Regions from separate parts of the Bradyrhizobium sp. BLXBL-01 genome, predicted to be linked through region 1. Evidence: predicted binding sites of a transcription regulator. Region 1 holds the regulator's gene; each other region holds the start of a gene.
The links. Region 1 encodes LexA, which represses DNA repair genes until DNA is damaged. Its sites were predicted from a motif close to TGTTCNNNNTGTGTTCNG; they were not measured.

Region 1 (6,209 bases):
ATCCATTTCCTCAGCCTCCTCTCCGCCGTCGCTCAAAGCCAACATGGCGCGCGCGATCTCGTCCTGGCTATCCGCAGGAAGCTGCCGCACGGCCTTGAGCGCCTTTTCGAGCAGTTTTGTCATGGACAGAAGATAAGCCGACCCGAGACCGAAAGGAAGTGTGGCTTCTTGCTGGCCAGGGAGGCCTTTTTGCTTCAGTCCCTCCGCTCAGCTAGAACTTGCCGACCGAGTCCTGATTTGTTGCGGAGTTCGCCCGTGGCCCTGATGCCGGTTTCTGACGCGCTCGCCGCGGTGCTGACCGGCGCCGAGCCGCTGGCCGAAGAGATGGTTCGCCTCGACGAGGCCCACCATCGTGTGCTCGCGCACGATGTCGCGGCGCGGCGCACGCAGCCGCCGGAGGCGATGTCGGCGATGGACGGCTATGCCGTGCGCGCGTCCGACGCGGCCATCGAGTCCAGGCTGACCGTCGTCGGTGAGGTCGCGGCGGGTCGGCCGTTCGCGGGAAGGGTCGGCCCCGGCGAAGCCGTGCGGATCTTCACCGGCGGCGTCGTTCCCGACGGCGCCGATGCCGTCGTGATCCAGGAGGACACAATTGCCGACGGCAAGCATGTCACGATCAAGGAAGCCGCAATTTGTGGCCGGCACATCCGCCCTGCGGGCGTCGACTTCCGCGAAGGCGACGTGCTGCTGCGCAAGGGAATCCGTCTCACCGAGCGCGATCTCGCCCTCGCCGCCGGAATGAATCATCCTTATCTCGGCGTTATCCGCCGCCCGAGGGTCGCGATTCTCGCCACCGGCGACGAGCTGGTCATGCCGGGCACCGCGCCTGGTCCCGGTCAGATCGTCTATTCCAATGGCTATGCCCTGCACGCCCTTGCCCGCAGCGAGGGCGCCGAGACCATCGACCTCGGAATTGCCGCCGATACGCTGGAGTCCACGTCCGCCGGCATCCGCCGCGCGCGCGAGAGCGGTGCCGACATCCTGGTCACGACCGGCGGTGCGTCGGTCGGCGACCACGATCTGGTCCAGCAGGCGCTCAAGGGCGAAGGCATCGAGATGGCGTTCTGGAAGATCGCGATCCGGCCCGGCAAGCCGATGATGCATGGTCGCCTCGGCGCGATGCGCGTGATCGGCCTGCCCGGCAATCCCGTGTCGTCATACGTGTGCGCCTTCCTGTTCATGGTGCCCTTGATTCGGGCCCTGTCGGGCGGTTCAGTGATTCATCATCAGCGCGAGCGCGCCGTGCTGGGCCGCGACCTCGGCGCCAACGATCAGCGCGAGGATTATCTGCGTGCGCGGCTGGAGGTGCGCGACGACGGCACGCGCGTCGCCCTTCCCGTCAGCCATCAGGACTCCTCCCTGCTTGCGAATCTCTCTGCGGCACAGGTACTTCTCGTGCGCGCACCGTTCGCGCCGAAGGCCGAGGCCGGCACACCTTGCGAGGTGCTGCGGCTGCCCGTCTGAGCTGCTGAGCCACACGCATTCCGCGAGTTCGGCCGCGTTCACCATAAATTAAGCAGTTGCGGAACACATATCGAACATATAGTGTCCGTTCATGATTTGTTTCGAGGATGTAGCGGCTTATTGCCGACTTCATCGTCTCGGAATCGAACGACATCAACCGGGGGACTTTGGTCGAGATGTTGACGCGCAAACAATACGAGCTTCTGCGGTTCATCAGCGAACGTCTGAAGGAAAGCGGCGTGCCGCCGTCCTTCGACGAGATGAAGGATGCGCTCGACCTGCGCTCGAAGTCAGGCATTCATCGCCTGATCACTGCGCTTGAGGAGCGCGGCTTCATTCGCCGCCTGCCCAACCGCGCCCGTGCCATCGAGGTGATCAAGCTGCCCGAGCTCCAGGCCGCAGCCGGCAATCGCCGCGGCTTCACCCCGAGCGTCATCGAGGGCAATCTCGGCAAGGTGCGCGCGAGCTCCAGCCCGCCCGCGGATGAGGGCGAGCGCCCCGTCGCGGTGCCCGTGATGGGCCGCATCGCGGCCGGCACGCCGATCGAGGCGCTGCAGACCCGCAGCCACACCATCAGCGTCCCGCCGGACATGCTCGGCTCCGGCGAGCACTACGCGCTCGAGGTGCGCGGCGATTCGATGGTCGAGGCCGGCATCCTCGACGGCGACATGGCGCTGATCCAGCGCAACGAGACCGCCAATACCGGCGACATTGTGGTGGCGCTGATCGACGACGAGGAGGCCACGCTCAAGCGCTTCCGCCGCCGCGGCGCCTCGATCGCGCTCGAGCCCGCCAATGCCGCCTACGAGGTCCGCATTCTTCCGCCGAACCGCGTGAAGATCCAGGGCAAGCTGATCGGGCTTTACCGGAAGTACTGATACCGGAAGTAAGCGCTACGCGCGCTTCGATCGTCGATCCAAGATTGGAGCGGATACTTGTCCGCTCCGGCTGGATGGTCTTTCTGGTTCTGCGCTGACTGTTCGGCGCCTCTTCCCGCGCGACACTCGCCCATGCGGACACGCGGCCATTTCGCTCCGCCGGTAGAGTTGTGCCGACAGCGCCGATAGTGCGGGCCAAATGCAAGGACGCGAGGTTTGTTCCTATCGAATCCGGGAAAGATAATGTGATCGCGTGCTGCGGATGCGAGCCGCAGATTTGCCCATAACCGAGCAGAGCGTTGGAGGCTTCCACTCTGATAGAGGCCTGCGCCTCGAAAGAGACGCGGGTCGCTATCCCAGTATGAGGAGCACCCGATGTGTGACTATAGCCTGCATGCCGTCGCGACGCGCCCCGCCGAAGTTGGCGAGACGATCGTCACGACAACCTTCCGCGGCACCTCGACGCGCGGCTTCGCCTCCGAAGCCGATCTCTCCGTCGCGGTCTGTCTGCTGCCGGGAACGGAGCTCGCTTTCGCCGATAACGTCCGCTACGACAACCGCTGGATCTGGACGCGCACCGTCAACTCCCGCGTCGGCAAGTTCGGCAAGATCGACCCGCACATTCCCGATCGCCATCATGACGCGATCGAATTTCCGGACGGCAAGTACGTGCTGGTGACGCAGCTCGTCGAAGGCCAGCGCGCGACCGTGCTGCAATTGCCGGTGACGCAGCAAGCCATCGAGCGCGAGCACAAGCCGCAGATCGTCGCCGACACGCGGCCCACGATCACGCGCCTGCCGATCGGCTGACGCGGTCGGCCCCGACCGAAAAGTCGAGGGCCAAATTCAAATGCCATCGCCGGCCGCGGCCGGCGAGATGGTATGGTTTGCGTCCTGCGGGATCCCGTCGGACCGGTTTTTCCCCGCATTGATCTTCAATCGTCGGCCTGCAAGTCGGCCTCCGATGGCGTTGCGTCCCGGTTGCGAGGCACGGCCGTCTTCGGCACGAGGCTGCCGTCGAAATCCCCCTCGCCGGCGCCGGCCGGCAGCCAAGGACGGCTTGCCCCTCTCGCCCTCACCGCCTGCACCGAAAAACCCTCTGCGCTTCGCGTCAGAGCCAGCGCGCCCTGACTGGCAAGACGCGCCCGATCGACCACCATCGCCGCGCAATCGGGCGGCGCGGGCCGCGCCGTCACCACCAACGCGGCGCGGCTGCAATCATCGGCCAGCGCGTCGATGCGCGTCGCCAACGCGATCAGCCGTCCGTCCGCGAGCGGCGCCACGCAACCGGACTCGTCACATGACACGCTGCTCGCCAACGAGGCGTTGCCGGCATCACGCGGATCGGCATCGGCGGCCAGCCACTCCTTCAGCAGGAAGCTGTCCTTGCTGGCGCGGATCACTTGCAAGCGCCCATCCCCGCCCCGGACCGCGACGCTCGCGCCATCCCCGGCAATCAGGACATCAGGCTGGCGCATCGACAGCCCCCAGAGGATCGCCGCCAGCAGCACCAGGGCGCCGGACCAGCGCAAGGGCGTGCGCAACAGGCCCATCACGATGAGCCCGAGGCTCGCCGCGATCAGCGGCGCGATCCCGAACGCCGGAATGCGGCCGACGGCGCCCGGCAGGGCCGCCACCCAGCGCGCGACCAGGACCATCCACTCGATGCCGATTCCCATCAACCACCAGAACACGCCGTCGAGCCCGAAGGGGGCCGCGAGCAGCCCCAACAGCCCGGCCGGCATCACCAGCGCCGACACCACCGGCATGGCGCCGAGATTGGCGAGCACGCCGTATGGCGTCACGCGATGGAAGTGGAAGGCGGCGTATGGCGTGGTCGCGAGCCCCGCGATCAGCGAGGCCAGGAACAGCATCGCGATCTCGCGGCCGCCCCACAGCGCGATCCGCGCCGTCGCGGAATGATCGGGTGAGGCAAGCAGGTTCGGCATGCCGATCTGCACCAGCGCCACCAGCCCGAGCGTTGCCGCAAATGACATCTGGAAGCTCGGATGCACCAGCGCCTCGGGCGCGACCGCGAGCACGATCAGCGCCGCCACCGCCAGCGTGCGGAAGGTGATGGCGCGGCGGTCGACCATGACGGCGATCAGCACCACCGCCGTCATGAAAAACGATCGTTGCGTCGCGACCTCCGCGCCCGACAGCAACAGGTAGAACGCCGCCGCGACCAGCGCAGCGGCCGCCGACCATTTCTTGATGGCAAAGCCGGCCGCCAGCCCCGGGATCAAGGCCAGCAGCGCGCGCACCGCGAAGAAGACCACGCCGGCGACGACCGCCATGTGATAGCCGGAGATCGACAGCACATGGCCGAGCCCCGAGACGAACATGGCATCGTTGACCGGCGCGGTAATCGCATCGCGCCGCCCCGTGAGCAGCGCCGTTGCGATCGCCCGGTTGTCGCCTTCGAGCGTTGCGCGGATGCGCGCGTCGATTGCATCGCGCAGGCCCTGCATGAAGGCGGCGTAGCGCAGCCGCAGGCCGCCGGCATCCGGCGGCCTGGACGCCGTGATCGCGCCCATCACGAAGCCGGAGGCACCGATGCTCTGGAAGAACATGTCGCGCGAGAAATCATAGCTGCCGGGCCGCACCGGCGAGATCGGCGGCAGCAGCCGCGCCTTCAATTGCACGAAGCTGCCGACTTCGGGCGCCGTGCCCTTGCGCACCGAGAGGCGGACGCGCTCGAGCTTGACGTCGCCGCGCTGCGCCTCCATCGCGCTGACGCGCAGCACGAAGCGATCGGTACGCTCGCGAATGTCGCGCGCTTCCACGAAGCCCGACAGCGACACCGAATAAAGCGGCTTGGCGAGCACGGGATGGGCGACGCGCGCCGTCTTCCAGGTCGCCATGGCAAATCCGGCGGCGACCGCCGCGATCATGATGGCAGGAGCAAACAGCCGGCTCCGCCGGAGCAACACCGCGCCGAGCATCAGCGCGATGGCCGTCGCGGCAACCACCCACAGCACCGGCTCATGATCGGCGGCGAAATAAAGCGCGATGCCGCCGCCAAAGGCGACGGGCACCCACGGCAACAGCCGGCCTGGCCCGGCCTCGGCGCGCGCCCACTGGCGCAGCATTTCGACGATGGCCGGCCAGATGCCAAACCCCGCCGGCGCAAAGCCGCCGGCCGGGGCGGCGCGGCCGACCGGCCACGTCCCGGCAACTCCCTGGGAGCGTCCTGGCCGCCCCGGCTCCGCCATTCCCCTGCACCTTGCGATACGCGACGGGTGCGGAGGCTACCGGACCGTGCGGCTGCGCGAATAGCGGTACAGATCGGGAACGGGCGACGGAGCGCCCTACTTTTCCTCTTCCATCGTCACGGCGACGTCCGCCTTGGCGGACAGCCGCACCTTGTTGCCTTCAACATCGGCAACGAGGCCCTTGTCGATGAAATGATGGTGGCCCTTGTGGCTGCCCTCGCCGCTGTCCTTCCTGGTCAGCTTGATGCGGTTGCCCTCTACCCTGTCGACGGTGCCGACATGGACACCGTCGGCGCCGATGACTTCCATATGCTCTGCGATGTTCTGCATGGCGGGATCCTTGGTTGGGATCGCGGCCAACGCGGCAGGCGCGCGTTCGTTTCAATCGTCATTCCGGGGCGCGACGGAGTCGCGAGCTATGATGCGCAATTGCGCATCTGAGATTCCATAACCACCATCGTGAGTATGGATTCCGGGCTCGCGCCGAGTGGCGCGCCCCGGAATGACGACACTGATGGAACGACCGTTAAATCAGCGGCGCCTGCGACGAGGCGTGGTGATTGACGATCTTCCAGTCGCCTTCCTCGCGGATGATGACCCAGCTCATCTTGACGACGAGGTCGTCCCGCTCGCCGGCGAGATCGAACGTGAT
Region 2 (6,209 bases), 1.7 Mb from region 1:
GCCACGACGAAATGTAGACCAGCTGTGCAAAGCTCGCGGCATGGCTCTCCGGAAAGCCGTAGGAGCCAAATCCCTTGATCTGGTCAAAACAGCTTTTGGCGAAATTGGGATCGTAGCCGCGGGCGACCATGTTGCCGATCAGCTTCTCCTCGTACTGGCCGATGGTGCCGACATTGCGGAAGGTCGCCATCGAGCGGCGCAGGCCGTTGGCTTCCTCGGAGGTGAAATGTGCGGCCTCGATCGCAATGCGCATCGCCTGCTCCTGGAACAGCGGGACACCGAGCGTTTTGTGCAGCACCTTGTAAAGCTCGTCCTTGTCACCATGGTCCGGCGACGGAGACGGATAGCTCACCTTTTCCAGCCCGTTCCGCCGCCTTAAGTAGGGATGCACCATGTCGCCCTGGATCGGCCCGGGGCGCACGATCGCGACCTCGATGACGAGATCGTAGAAGGTGCGCGGCTTCAGCCGCGGCAGCATGTTCATCTGCGCGCGGCTCTCGACCTGGAACACGCCAAGCGATTCCCCGCGGCACAGCATGTCGTAGACGTTGGGATCGTCTTGGGGAACGCTCGCAAGCACAAAACGCTCGCCCTTGTGCTGGTCGATGAGATCGAAACATTTCCTGATGCAGGTCAACATGCCCAGAGCGAGCACGTCGACCTTCATCATATGAAGCGCGTCGACGTCGTCCTTGTCCCATTCGATGAAGGTGCGGTCGTCCATCGCGGCGTTGCCGATCGGCACATAGGTGTCGAGCCGGTCCTGGGTCAGTACATAGCCGCCGACATGCTGGGACAGGTGACGCGGGAATTCGATCAGCTCGGTCGCAAGCTCGACCGCGAGGTTGATCATGGGATTTTGCGGATCGAGCCCGGCCTGGCGGACCTGCATGTCGTTGAGGCCCTTGCCCCAGCTGCCCCAGACGGTGTCGGCGAGCGCGGCGGTGACGTCCTCGCTCAGGCCCAGCGCCTTGCCGACGTCGCGGATGGCGCTGCGCGGGCGATAATGAATGACGGTGGCGATGATCGCGGCGCGGTGGCGGCCGTAGCGCCGATAGACATATTGCATCACCTCCTCGCGGCGCGAATGCTCGAAATCGACGTCGATGTCGGGCGGCTCCAGCCGCTCCTTGGAGATGAAGCGTTCGAACAACAGATCGACCTTGGTCGGGTCGACCGAGGTGACGCCGAGCACGTAACACACGGCCGAGTTCGCTGCCGAACCGCGGCCCTGGCACAAAATGTTCTGGCTGCGCGCGTAGTGGACGATGTCGTGCACGGTGAGGAAGTAATGCGCGTATTTCAGCTCGGCGATCAGCGCGAGCTCCTTGTTCAAGGTCGCGCGCAGCTTGTCGTCGATCTTGCCGCCGAAATATTTGTCGACGCCCGCCCAGGTCAGGTCCTCCAGATGCCCCTGCGCGGTCTTGCCCGGCGGTACCGGCTCGTCGGGATATTGGTACTTGAGCTGATCGAGCGAGAACTCGATTGCGTCCGCAAAGCGCATGGTCTCTGCGATCGCCTCGGGAAAATCGCGGAACAGCCGCGCCATTTCGCGCGGCGTCTTCAGGAAGCGCTCGGCATTGGCTTCGAGCTTCCGTCCAATCGCCTCGATCGTGGTCTTTTCCCGGATGCAGGTCAGCACGTCCTGAAGCGGACGGCGGCGAGGATCGTGATACAGCACCTCGTTGGTCGCGAGCAACGGCACCTTGGCCTTTGCGGCGAGATCATCGAGCTGCGAGAGGCGCCGCCTGTCGTCGCCGCGATAGAGCAGGCTCGCCGCCAACCACACGCCCTCGGCACGGCTATCCCTAAGCTTTGCGAGAACATCCAGCGCCTGCGCCGGCTCGAAACGATGCGGCAGCGTCAGGATCAGGAGCTGGCCTTGCGAGAATTCCAGGAGATCGGCGAAGGTGAGACGGCACTCGCCTTTCTCGATCCGCGTGATGTCGTCGCCGCGCTTGCCCCTCGTGAGGAGCTGGCACAGCCGGCCATAGGCGGCGCGATCGCGTGGATAGACCAGGATGTCGGGCGTGCCATCCATGAAGACGATACGGGCGCCGATCAACAGTTTCGGCTTGTGCAGCACCTCGTCATTGTCGAGCTCGTTCCAGGCACGCACCACGCCGGCGAGCGTGTTGTGGTCGGCAATGCCGATCGCGGGAATTCCGAGCTTGCTGGCCTGATGCACATAGGCGCGCGGATCCGAGCCGCCGCGCAGGAAGGAGAAGTTTGTGGTGATGCCGATCTCGGCATAGCTAAGCGTAGTCATGCGAACAGACCGTGCACATACCAGCCGGGAGACGCCGGCTTGCCGTCACCATCGAACACCTCGCCTTCATAGAGACCGTCGCGAAAGATCCAGAAGCGCAGGCCCTCGGCATCCTCGATGCGGAAATAGTCCCGCGTCAGTTGCTTGCCGTCCTGCCGCCACCATTCCATGGCGATGCGCTCGGGCCCCTCCACCCGCACCACCGCGTGCAGCGCGCGGCGCCAGGTGAATTGATGCGGCGGGCCATCGGGCACGGTCGCGAACGGCACCTTGATCGGCTCCGGCTTGTCGAACAGCCGCAAGGGACGCAGCGGCGGCTCGCTCTCGGTACGAACAGGCCATTCGGCCTGCATGGCAGCCGCGAGATGATGCTGCGCCGATGCGGCCAGCACCGCGCTTTCGGGGATATGGGTATCCTGCGGCAGGTGCACGACGACGCGTTTTCCCCCGATGCGCGCGGCGATGCGGTCGATCAAAGCGGCGAGTTCGTCATTGTCGTGGACATGAGCATCGAGATCGCGCTGCTCCTGCACCACGATCTCGGTGCGGCTCGCCGACAACCGCACCATGTCGAAGCCGAAGCCGGGATCGAGGGGATCGGCGAGTGCATCGAGCCGCTCGCGGAACAGGCGGTCGACCACGGCGCTTCGCGTTACGGGGCGTCCGGTTTCGACCGTGATCGCGCGCACCACGCCGTCGGTGCGGAAGAACGTGGCCTCGAGTCGCCGCGCGCCTTTGCCCTGCTTCTCCATGGACGCGATCAACGTGTCGGCGAGCCGCGACAGCGTCATCGCGATCATGGTGTCGGTCGCGATCGGCTCGGCAAAGCGTTTTTCCACGATGTAATCGGGCAGCGGTTTTCGCGGGCTGATCGGCGCATCGCCTTGCCCCAGCGCATGGGCGAGCAGCGTGGAGAAGCGCGCCCCGAACCGCGCCGTGATCTCGGAGGCGCTGCGCGATGCGACATCGCCGATGGTCTTCAGCCCGGCCCGGCGCAGGCCGGTGGTGATGGCTTCACCTGCACCGAGCGCGGAGACTGGAAACGACCTGATCGCCTCCGCCTCGCCGCCATCGGCAACGATGGTGCCGGATGCCTGCCGCGTCAGCGTGCGGGCGCAGATCGAGGTGCCGGCGATCGCCGCGCTGACGGCAAAGCCTTGCCGGCAGAGCGCGCGGACTAATGTCCGCAACAGCGCCGCCTCGCCGCCGAACAGATGGGCGCAGCCGGTGATGTCAAGAAACAGCCCGTGCGGCACATCGAGCGCCACCAGCGGCGTGAAACGGTCGCACCAGTCGGCGATATCGTTGAGCGTCTTGGAATCAGCGACAGGGTCGGCGTCGAACACACGCAAGTCCGGACACATCGCCCGCGCATTGGCGAGCGGCTGGCCGATATACAGGCCGAGGCGCTCGGCGGCCTCGTCCAGCGCATGGATCACCAGCGCATTGTTATCCTTGATGACGACGATATCAGGCTCATGATTGGCCTTACCCAGCCCGGCGCTGTTGAAGAAGCGCTGGATCCTGTCGATGGGCAGGCGCGGCAGCCACAGGCTGAGGATACGTCGACGGTTCACTGAACTGGCACTCATCACAATTCCATTCCATGATCCACCGGCCGCACGGGCCATGACGATTGCGCAAGAGCTCGGCATCGAACACCGGCGCGCCCCAGGCACTCCACACCGAGCCCGGCGGCGAATGCGCCGCACGCAGCATCCATCGCGTCTCCGCGGTCGAGGGCAGCGGCTGCGCGGCCATCCGCAGCAAGAGCCCGGTAACGCCCGAGCCTTGCGCGGCGAGCGTCAACTTGCGGCTCGCCACGAGATCGAACTGCCTGATCTCGCCCCAGAGCTCGAGCACGACGGCGCCGAGCGCATCGCAGGCAAGCGCATCGGCCGAGGTGCGTAGCGCGCTCTCGACATCGGCGGCACGCACCATCACCAGGCGGCGCGGATCGAGGCCGAGCTCGGCGAGCCCGCTCATCGACAGCGCGCCGGCCTCGAGCTCCGAAAAATCCTGCCGCACCCATAGCAGCGGCCGGCGCGCGCTCACGCGCCCGGCAAGGCCCATGACAAAGCCCGTCGCGGCCGCGCCCTGGCGGCCCTCGCAAAACACCTCGTGGATCGCCGCGCGCGCGAGCCCGCCCTTCAGCGCGCTGTCGGCCTCGCTGTGGCCGAGGCCGACGCGATCGTGTTGATGCAGGACCTCCGCCGTCTCGATGCGCTCGATCTGGCCGCGCAGGATCGCAAGCGCGCTGATGCGTGCGCCGCTCATGCTCGCCGCTCCTTCAGAGATTGATGCCGTGGCCTTCAAAAGAAGAACCAACGGCTGGCTCATTTGTTCATGATATGTTCTAATATAAAGCTAACGGCGCCAGAAGAGTCAATCGAATTGGCGCGCTGTCGGATTCATGAGCTGAATCAAAGGGATTCCTAAATGGACGTGCAACGCAAACTGGAGATTCTGGCGGATGCCGCCAAATACGACGCATCCTGCGCCTCCAGCGGCACCGAGAAGCGGGATTCCAGTGATGGCAAGGGCATGGGCTCGACCGCGCCAGGCATGGGCATCTGCCATTCCTACGCGCCGGACGGACGCTGCATTTCCCTGCTCAAGGTGCTGCTGACCAACGCCTGCAATTACAATTGCCTCTATTGCGTCAACCGCGCCTCCTCGAACGTAGCACGCGCCCGCTTCACCATCGACGAATTGGTCAAGCTCACGCTCGACTTCTACCGGCGCAATTACATCGAGGGCCTATTTCTCTCCTCCGGCATCATCCGCAGCCCTGACTACACGATGGAGCAAGTGGTGAGCGTCGCACGAAAACTGCGCGAGGAGCATCACTTCCGCGGCTACATCCATCTGAAGACCATTCCCGAGGCCGACGACGCGCTGATCGCGGAGGCCGGCAAATATGCCGATCGTCTCTCGATCAACATCGAGATGCCTGAGGAGACCAGCCTGCAGCAATTCGCGCCGGAGAAGGACGTGCGCGCGATCCGCCGCACCATGGGTCGGCTGCGGCTGAAGCTGGACGAGGCCGAGGAGAACCGCACAACGAAAACAAAGGCCAAGCCGCAGCGCTTCGCGCCCGCCGGACAAAGTACGCAGATGATCGTCGGCGCAGATAGCGCCTCCGATCACACCATTCTCCACACCAGCGCCAATCTCTACGGCGCCTACCGGCTACGGCGCGTCTATTACTCCGCCTTCAGCCCGATCCCCGATGCCAGCCGCGCGCTCCCCCTGCGGGCGCCGCCGCTGCTGCGCGAGCACCGGCTCTACCAGGCCGACTGGCTGATGCGGTTCTACGGCTTCGATGTCGGCGAGATCGTCGACGACAGCGCCATGCTGCCGCTCGACATCGATCCCAAGCTCGCCTGGGCACTGCGCCACCGCGACCGCTTCCCGCTCGACGTCAACCGCGCCAGCCGCGAGGAGCTGCTGCGCGTTCCGGGGTTCGGCACCAGGACGGTCGAACGCATCATCGCGACGCGGCGAACCACCACGATCCGCCTCGCCGATCTCGCGCGGCTGCATGTGCCCCGCAGCAAGGTGCTGCCGTTCATCGTCCTCAGCGATCACCGCCCCGCCCCACACCGGCTCGACGCTGCCGGGCTGATCGAACGATTCAAGCCCAAAGCAACTCAACTGGGATTTGGCTTCTGATGCAGTACATCACCCTCGACACCGAAACCGATTTCGACGGCTGGCGCAAAGCCGCGCGGAGCCTCGTGCTTCACCACGTGCCACCCAGCGATGTCACCTGGACCGTGCAAGGCGGCGAAGCGGAGTTGTTCGCGCCGCCCGCGCCGTCTCCGATCCTCGAGGTGAACGACAGCACCTTCAATGTCTCGGCAAAATTCGTCGAGCTCGCGAAGGCGGCGATCCTGCACCGCGACGGCGAGCGCTTTGCGATCCTCTATCGCCTGCT
Region 3 (6,209 bases), 820 kb from region 1:
CGCAGCATCAGCAAGGCGCTCAGATCGCGGTGAAGCAGATCGATGCAGGGCTCCGGGGTCGGCGCGCGGTAGGCCGACCAGGCCAATTTGGCAATCTCGAACTCCTCCGCACCGATATCCCCGACGGTAATATAGCGTTCGCCCTCGGCGAAATCATATTCGGGGCCGAAAAACAGGTCGGAGTCCAGCAATCGCAGCCCGACCTTCTGCGCCAATGCAGGATGGTTGCCGAGGTGATCGAGCAACCAGACCAGTTGCAATTGGTCGCGGGCAGTCGCTCCGAACCAGAGTTCGATCTCGTCGTACGGCTCGCAAAATTCAGCCAGCGACAATTTGCGGCCCTTGGCGCCGCGGGGCCAGCGGACCCAATCCGACCAATGTTCGGCATGACCAAGCTCTGCGGTGTAGGCAGCCAGATAAGCTGAGAGCTTTTCCGCCTGCGGGAGCGGCCCCCACTCGAATTGAAAATGGAACGGGATGACGATCTCGGCCAACCCCGATCGAGCGAAAGCACTCCCGCCGCCCCATCCAGTCAAGATCAGACGCTTCATCGCACCACCTGATCAACGCAACGCAAAACAAACGGGCACCGAAGACGTCGGCAACTCAACGTCCTCAGTGCCCGCTCCTCGCGAACTTTTACTTGAAGGCTTACTCGTCCGCCGGCTCCTCGCCGTCGGCGTCGCGCTCGGGCGTGCCGGCCAAAATCTGCTCGGCAATCAGACCGGAGTTTTGGCGGATCGCGGTCTCGATCTTGGCGGTGATGTCGGGGTTGCCCTTCAGGAACGCCTTGGCGTTCTCGCGGCCCTGGCCGAGGCGCTGGCTGTCATAGGAGAACCAGGCGCCGGACTTCTCGACGATGCCGGCCTTGACGCCGAGATCGAGGATCTCGCCCATCTTGGAGACGCCCTCGCCGTACATGATGTCGAACTCGACCTGCTTGAAGGGCGGGGCCAGCTTGTTCTTGACCACCTTGACGCGCGTGGTGTTGCCGACCACCTCGTCGCGCTCCTTGATCGCACCGATGCGGCGGATGTCGAGGCGGACGGAGGCGTAGAATTTCAGCGCATTGCCGCCGGTGGTGGTTTCCGGCGAGCCGTACATCACGCCGATCTTCATGCGGATCTGGTTGATGAAGATCACCATGGTGTTGGACTTGTTGATGGAGGCCGTCAGCTTGCGCAGCGCCTGGCTCATCAGGCGGGCCTGCAGGCCAGGCAGCGCGTCACCCATCTCGCCCTCGAGCTCGGCCTTCGGCACCAGCGCCGCCACCGAATCGACCACCAGAACATCGACGGCGCCCGAGCGCACCAGGGTGTCGCAGATCTCCAGCGCCTGCTCGCCGGTGTCGGGCTGCGAGATCAGGAGCTCGTCGATGTTGACGCCGAGCTTGCGGGCATAGACCGGATCGAGCGCGTGCTCGGCGTCGATGAAGGCGCAGATGCCACCCTTCTTCTGCGCTTCCGCCACCGTATGCAGCGCGAGCGTGGTCTTGCCCGAGGATTCCGGCCCGTAGATCTCGACGATGCGTCCCTTCGGCAGGCCGCCGATGCCGAGCGCGATATCGAGCCCGAGCGAGCCGGAGGACACCGCCTCGATATCCATGGAGCGGTCGTTCTTGCCGAGCTTCATCACCGAGCCCTTGCCGAACTGCCGCTCGATCTGGGAGAGCGCGGCGGCCAGAGCTTTACTCTTGTCCATGGAAGATCCTTCGACGATACGCAGGGCAGTTGCGGACATTGGGTCGTGCTCCTTATGGCGAGGATTCGCGTGAGGGACAAACGGTTGCGAGGCAGCTCGGCGATAAAAGCAATGTACCCCATTTGTTCTCAGTTCGCAATATGTTCTTTGTGGATTTTGCTGCTGTCCGTATGTGCCCCCGGTGTCCTAGGTAGAAATACCGAGTGCCCTGATTTCCCGGAACTAGGGCTCTGGCAGGTGACTTGATAGCAGCCTCACGCCTCGACAACGTGACGGTGACACGAAGGCCTCAGCTCGGTGCCAGCCCCGGAGCTGAGGCCTCCTATCGCTTGCGTGCATTTTTGTACCGAGCATCGGAACGGAATTGGCTGTTCCAGACTCTTCCCTGCACTTGATCCATGTAGGGAATGCCGTGGTTACGAAGAACACCCGAGAAGTAGCAGCGACGCTACTTAAGCTGGCCAAGACGAGTTCCGACCCAGCAGTGGCGGCTGGCTTCATTGAGAGGGCCGCCGATCTCAAGGAGCGGATAGACGACGAAGGGCTGCCCAAGGCCGACGGGAATCTCCCTCCCAGCATCATTCAACGGCAGTAAGGCCGCCTCAGTTGGCGGCCCGGGCGCCGTCCGCATTCGATCCGGGTGATTGCAAGAATCCCGAACCTTGGTGCCGCAAAAATCAGCCGACGTGCAGCAAGCGCTGACCAAATGATGGGAGCTGGTCGAGCCGGCATGAACCATCGCGGAGCGTCCGGATTATCCGCTCATGCATCGCCTATGGTATTTCGTGGCCTTCCTCGCCGTCACCGCAACCGCATTCGGTGCCTTGGTGGCTTTTGACAAGCTCCTGGGATGACCTGGGGCCGCCTCGCGAGCCGGCCCCATTGGTTGATGGAGCCGACCTCTGCGGCCCAACAAATCAGCCATGCTGGATCGTCACCCTCCCCGCTTTGCACTGAGTGCACAACTGAACAGACGCGGATCCATTTCCGGATCCTAATGCATCATCACCGCGCGGATCTTGGCCACTATCGGTGATGAGAACGCTCACCTCGCGCTCCCGCCTCCTCGCACGGAAAGAGCGCGCCATGTTCAAGCGACGACGTTTCAAGCAGCAGCTGACCCTTCAGGACCGGCTGTCCGCATGGGTGAAGCAGATCCGCGAGCAAGCGTCCAAGCTTCCTCCCGGGCCGGAGCGGGACGCGCTGCTCAAGAAGGCCCGCCAAGCCGACGTTGCCAATCATCTGAGCGATTGGGTCAAATCGCCGGGGCTTCAGCCGCCGAAATAGCCGGGCCTCCGCCGGGTTCCGCAAAGCGAATATGATCGGCATCAACGACGCGCGGCCGGCGCGCCGTCATGTTTCCGTAATCCTGCGGCACCGAACCTTTTCGCGGTCTCCGGTTTTCTGTGGGGATGGGACCGCAACTTTTGGGGACCTCAGCTCATGACGGACAACGACACGCACCACGACACGATCAGGCGAAAGCCGCTGCTGGAGGCGGCGCACGAGGAGATGGTGAAGTTCGAGCGCAAGGAAAACGAGTTCCGCAAGAAGGACCGCGAAGAGCGCGCCGCCGAGCTCCATCTGCCGCTGAACGAGATCAAGGTCCACTAGGCAGCGCCAGGACCGGCTTCCGGAGCGGGTCGAGGTCCGCCCCGCGACGGGGCGCCAGCCGGCGGTTTGGACGGAATCCCCGACCCCGGCAGCGCCAGTCGGCTGCCGCAACCGCGGGCCTCCAAGGTATCTAAATACTACCCGTAACCCATTGGCCGAGCGAGGAAATTGCCCGGCACCCTACTGTGCATGGGGTTGTTTTCCCGCTTTTGAAAGGCGGCAGCGCCGGCGCCCATCGATGCGAGCGCCCGGCACGCCGATCCCCGTCTACAGCAGCGCCAGAAGAATCAGGCCTATCACCAGCACCACGAAGCCAGCCGCCGTCGCGGCGGCAAATGACCGCTCTACGTTATCCATGATGCCACCCCGTTGTCGGCGCGCCACGTTTCCCCCATGGCTGCGCCGAACGGATGAAAATCTTGCCGACGGGTGTGTCCGCAGTGGTGCGGACGGATGTCGAAATTGGGACCGGTACGGGGCCAGTCTGCGGCCTTTCGATCACGCTCCTGCCGGTCGTTCGCCTGTCAGGCTGCCGTAAGCTCAGCCGGCTAGGGTCATTCGGCTATGGTGTTGCAGCCCAGCACCCAGCCTCCAACAACTCTCAGCCCCGCTTGGCTCTCCCCAGGCGGGGCCTTTTCATGCCTGCCGGCCGGCGCTGGGTTCCCGCTCCTCCCGGGTCAGGCGCAGCGCGAAGGCGCGGATCGCGGGCGCCGCCAATAGCACGACCGGCAGCATCGCGGCCCATGCGATCAGCCAGGACACCATCCAGTGCCGAACGAAGAGCACCGGGCTGCCTGCCGGAAAGCTCGCGATTCCCGCCGCGATCAGCGAGGTCAGCCCGGACTGGATGATGCCGAAGACGAAGTGAGAGTAGCGGCGGGGAATGCCGAGCATGAGGGGCCCATGGTTGCTTGCCCGCGATCAGGCAAGCAAGGCACATGCCGTCAAGCTGAAGCAGATCCGGCGCCCGGGTCGGAACCACGCTGTGGGCCCGCCGAGCCCAGGAACTTTGTTCATGGTCGGAGAACCACGGAGATCGAGCGCCGTTCGCGTGCGGCCGGCGACAGATTTTCCTTGCCTGCGGAATATTGCGACGACCAACATGTTTGCAGGCATGAAGGTGAATCGTGGGAGGTGACCATGAATCACAGGGGCGTCGAGTTCACCATCGCCAAGACGGCGATTCCCGGAATCTGGCAATGGAAGTTCCGCATCGGCGACCAGATCAAGACCGGCAAGACCGAGACCAGGATCGACCTGCTGGCGATCCGGCGCGTGCAGCTGCGCATCGACCGGGAGCTGAAGGCGATCGGGCGAAAGACGGCCTGAACCGTTCGCCCTCATGCGCCATAGAGCGCATCAGTCCGCGCTGGGCAGCCGCCGCATCGTGAACTCGATCTCGCCGCCCGGCAATTCGCGCCAGGTCTCGACCTCGCTCATATAGCCGGCCTTGGGATAGCGGGCGAAGAAGGCCTGCGCCCTCTCCCGCGCCGCCGCGCGCGGCAGCGTAAAAGTCTCGCGCAGATAGCCATCGCCGCGCGCGGTCGGCCCCGGCTTGCCGGCCATCTTGCGCCGGCGCGCCATCCGCTCGGCGAGATCCCGCGGACGATCGGCCATGTCCTGCCTTCCTCAACGCACTACGCTACGGACAATGTAGGGCGCGGGCCGGATCAAGAGGAGTCCCGTCGGAAAGACTTCGTGCCTCCCCGGAACGGGGTCAGTTGGCGGCCGTACCGCTCTTGGACTTCTTCGGCGCACTGGTTGCGGCTGACGCCTTCGGGGCCGCCGGCTGCTTCGGCGGATCGGCGCGCATGCCGCCCCAGGGATCGCTGGACGCCTTGGAATCCGGAATCTTCTTCAGCGTTTCCTTGTAGGCCCTGTCACGCTCGGCCTCGGCGGCCTTCTCCTCCGGGGACTTGCTGGGGAGATCCTGCATCAAATTGACATTGGGCATTTGCGCGTAGGCAGGTCCCGCCAGCACGGCCAGTACCGCGGCCAAACGGAAAAGCTTCATCATTCACTCCTTAGATCTTCCATGAGGCGCGGATCGCCCCGCGCCGTGTCATCCTTGTCAGCCCGGTCACGACCCGGAGGGCCGCTAGAGCCGATCCGATCTGCATGATTTCGGCGCATGCAGCCAGTCGTCCCAGATCGGACCGCATTTGGTGCACCCGCCCAGCCCAAGACCGAGCACGGCCATGCAAAAGACGAGGACACAGCGACGCAACATCATCCAACCCTACCCAAGCGAGGCATCATATCGGGCCAAGTCAGGCATTTTCAAGCCGAGGCGGCCGGCGCGAGACCGAGTGACTTTGCCTCGCCGATGCGCGCACAATGCGACGAAACATCCAGTAACACAGGAGCGCGCGACAGCAATGCAAACGCAGCCAGAAGCGGAGTTCTGCCTCGACGACGCCAGACGCATCCTCGGCGAGGTCTTTGCGCCCTGGGTCCAGGATCTCAACCTCGCGGTCGAGCGCCTCGAGCATGCGCCGCCCGCGGACGTTGCGGACTGGCAGCCCGGCGCGCTGCTGCGCATGCCGTTTTCGGAGCGGCTGTGCCGGAACGGCGGCGTGGTCTGCGGCCAGGCTCTGATGGCGCTCGCCGATACCGCGATGGTGATCGCGATCCTCGCGGCCAATCGCGGCTACCGTTCCATGACAACGGTCGACCAGACCACGCATTTCATGCGCGCAATCTCCGCGTCCGACGTGCTGGCGGACGCGCGCGTGGTGCGGCTCGGGCGCACCATGAGCTTTGGCCGCGTCACGCTGCTCTCGGCCGCCGACGGCAAGCCGGCCGCGATGGTGTCGAGCGCGTTCGCGATGCTGCGGGGGTGAACGCGTCCTGAAACAAGAGAGCCGCGCGGAGCGCAAAGCTCGACGCGGCTC

Region 2: the regulator LexA is predicted to act here: its motif matches at 4,611-4,628, upstream of ACNJYA_RS26275 (ImuA family protein).
Region 3: the regulator LexA is predicted to act here: its motif matches at 1,832-1,849, upstream of recA (recombinase RecA).

What each region holds. Positions count from the first base shown of each region.
Region 1 covers NZ_CP182471.1:3,939,543-3,945,751, reverse strand. Annotated here, with positions in the region: gene ACNJYA_RS18300 (hypothetical protein) at 1-123, opposite strand, end outside; gene ACNJYA_RS18295 (molybdopterin molybdotransferase MoeA) at 256-1,464, shown strand; gene lexA (transcriptional repressor LexA) at 1,641-2,342, shown strand; gene ACNJYA_RS18285 (hypothetical protein) at 2,718-3,152, shown strand; gene ACNJYA_RS18280 (ComEC/Rec2 family competence protein) at 3,278-5,557, opposite strand; gene ACNJYA_RS18275 (DUF2171 domain-containing protein) at 5,654-5,887, opposite strand; gene ACNJYA_RS18270 (YybH family protein) at 6,084-6,209, opposite strand, start outside.
Region 2 covers NZ_CP182471.1:5,639,917-5,646,125, forward strand. Annotated here, with positions in the region: gene ACNJYA_RS26265 (error-prone DNA polymerase) at 1-2,269, opposite strand, end outside; gene ACNJYA_RS26270 (Y-family DNA polymerase) at 2,266-3,861, opposite strand; gene ACNJYA_RS26275 (ImuA family protein) at 3,758-4,546, opposite strand; gene ACNJYA_RS26280 (putative DNA modification/repair radical SAM protein) at 4,709-5,944, shown strand; gene ACNJYA_RS26285 (UdgX family uracil-DNA binding protein) at 5,944-6,209, shown strand, end outside.
Region 3 covers NZ_CP182471.1:3,118,189-3,124,397, reverse strand. Annotated here, with positions in the region: gene ACNJYA_RS14215 (hypothetical protein) at 1-551, opposite strand, end outside; gene recA (recombinase RecA) at 652-1,740, opposite strand; gene ACNJYA_RS14205 (hypothetical protein) at 2,788-2,988, shown strand; gene ACNJYA_RS14200 (hypothetical protein) at 3,145-3,315, shown strand; gene ACNJYA_RS14195 (DUF2798 domain-containing protein) at 3,952-4,209, opposite strand; gene ACNJYA_RS14190 (hypothetical protein) at 4,456-4,644, shown strand; gene ACNJYA_RS14185 (hypothetical protein) at 4,675-4,932, opposite strand; gene ACNJYA_RS14180 (hypothetical protein) at 5,033-5,329, opposite strand; gene ACNJYA_RS14175 (PaaI family thioesterase) at 5,694-6,158, shown strand.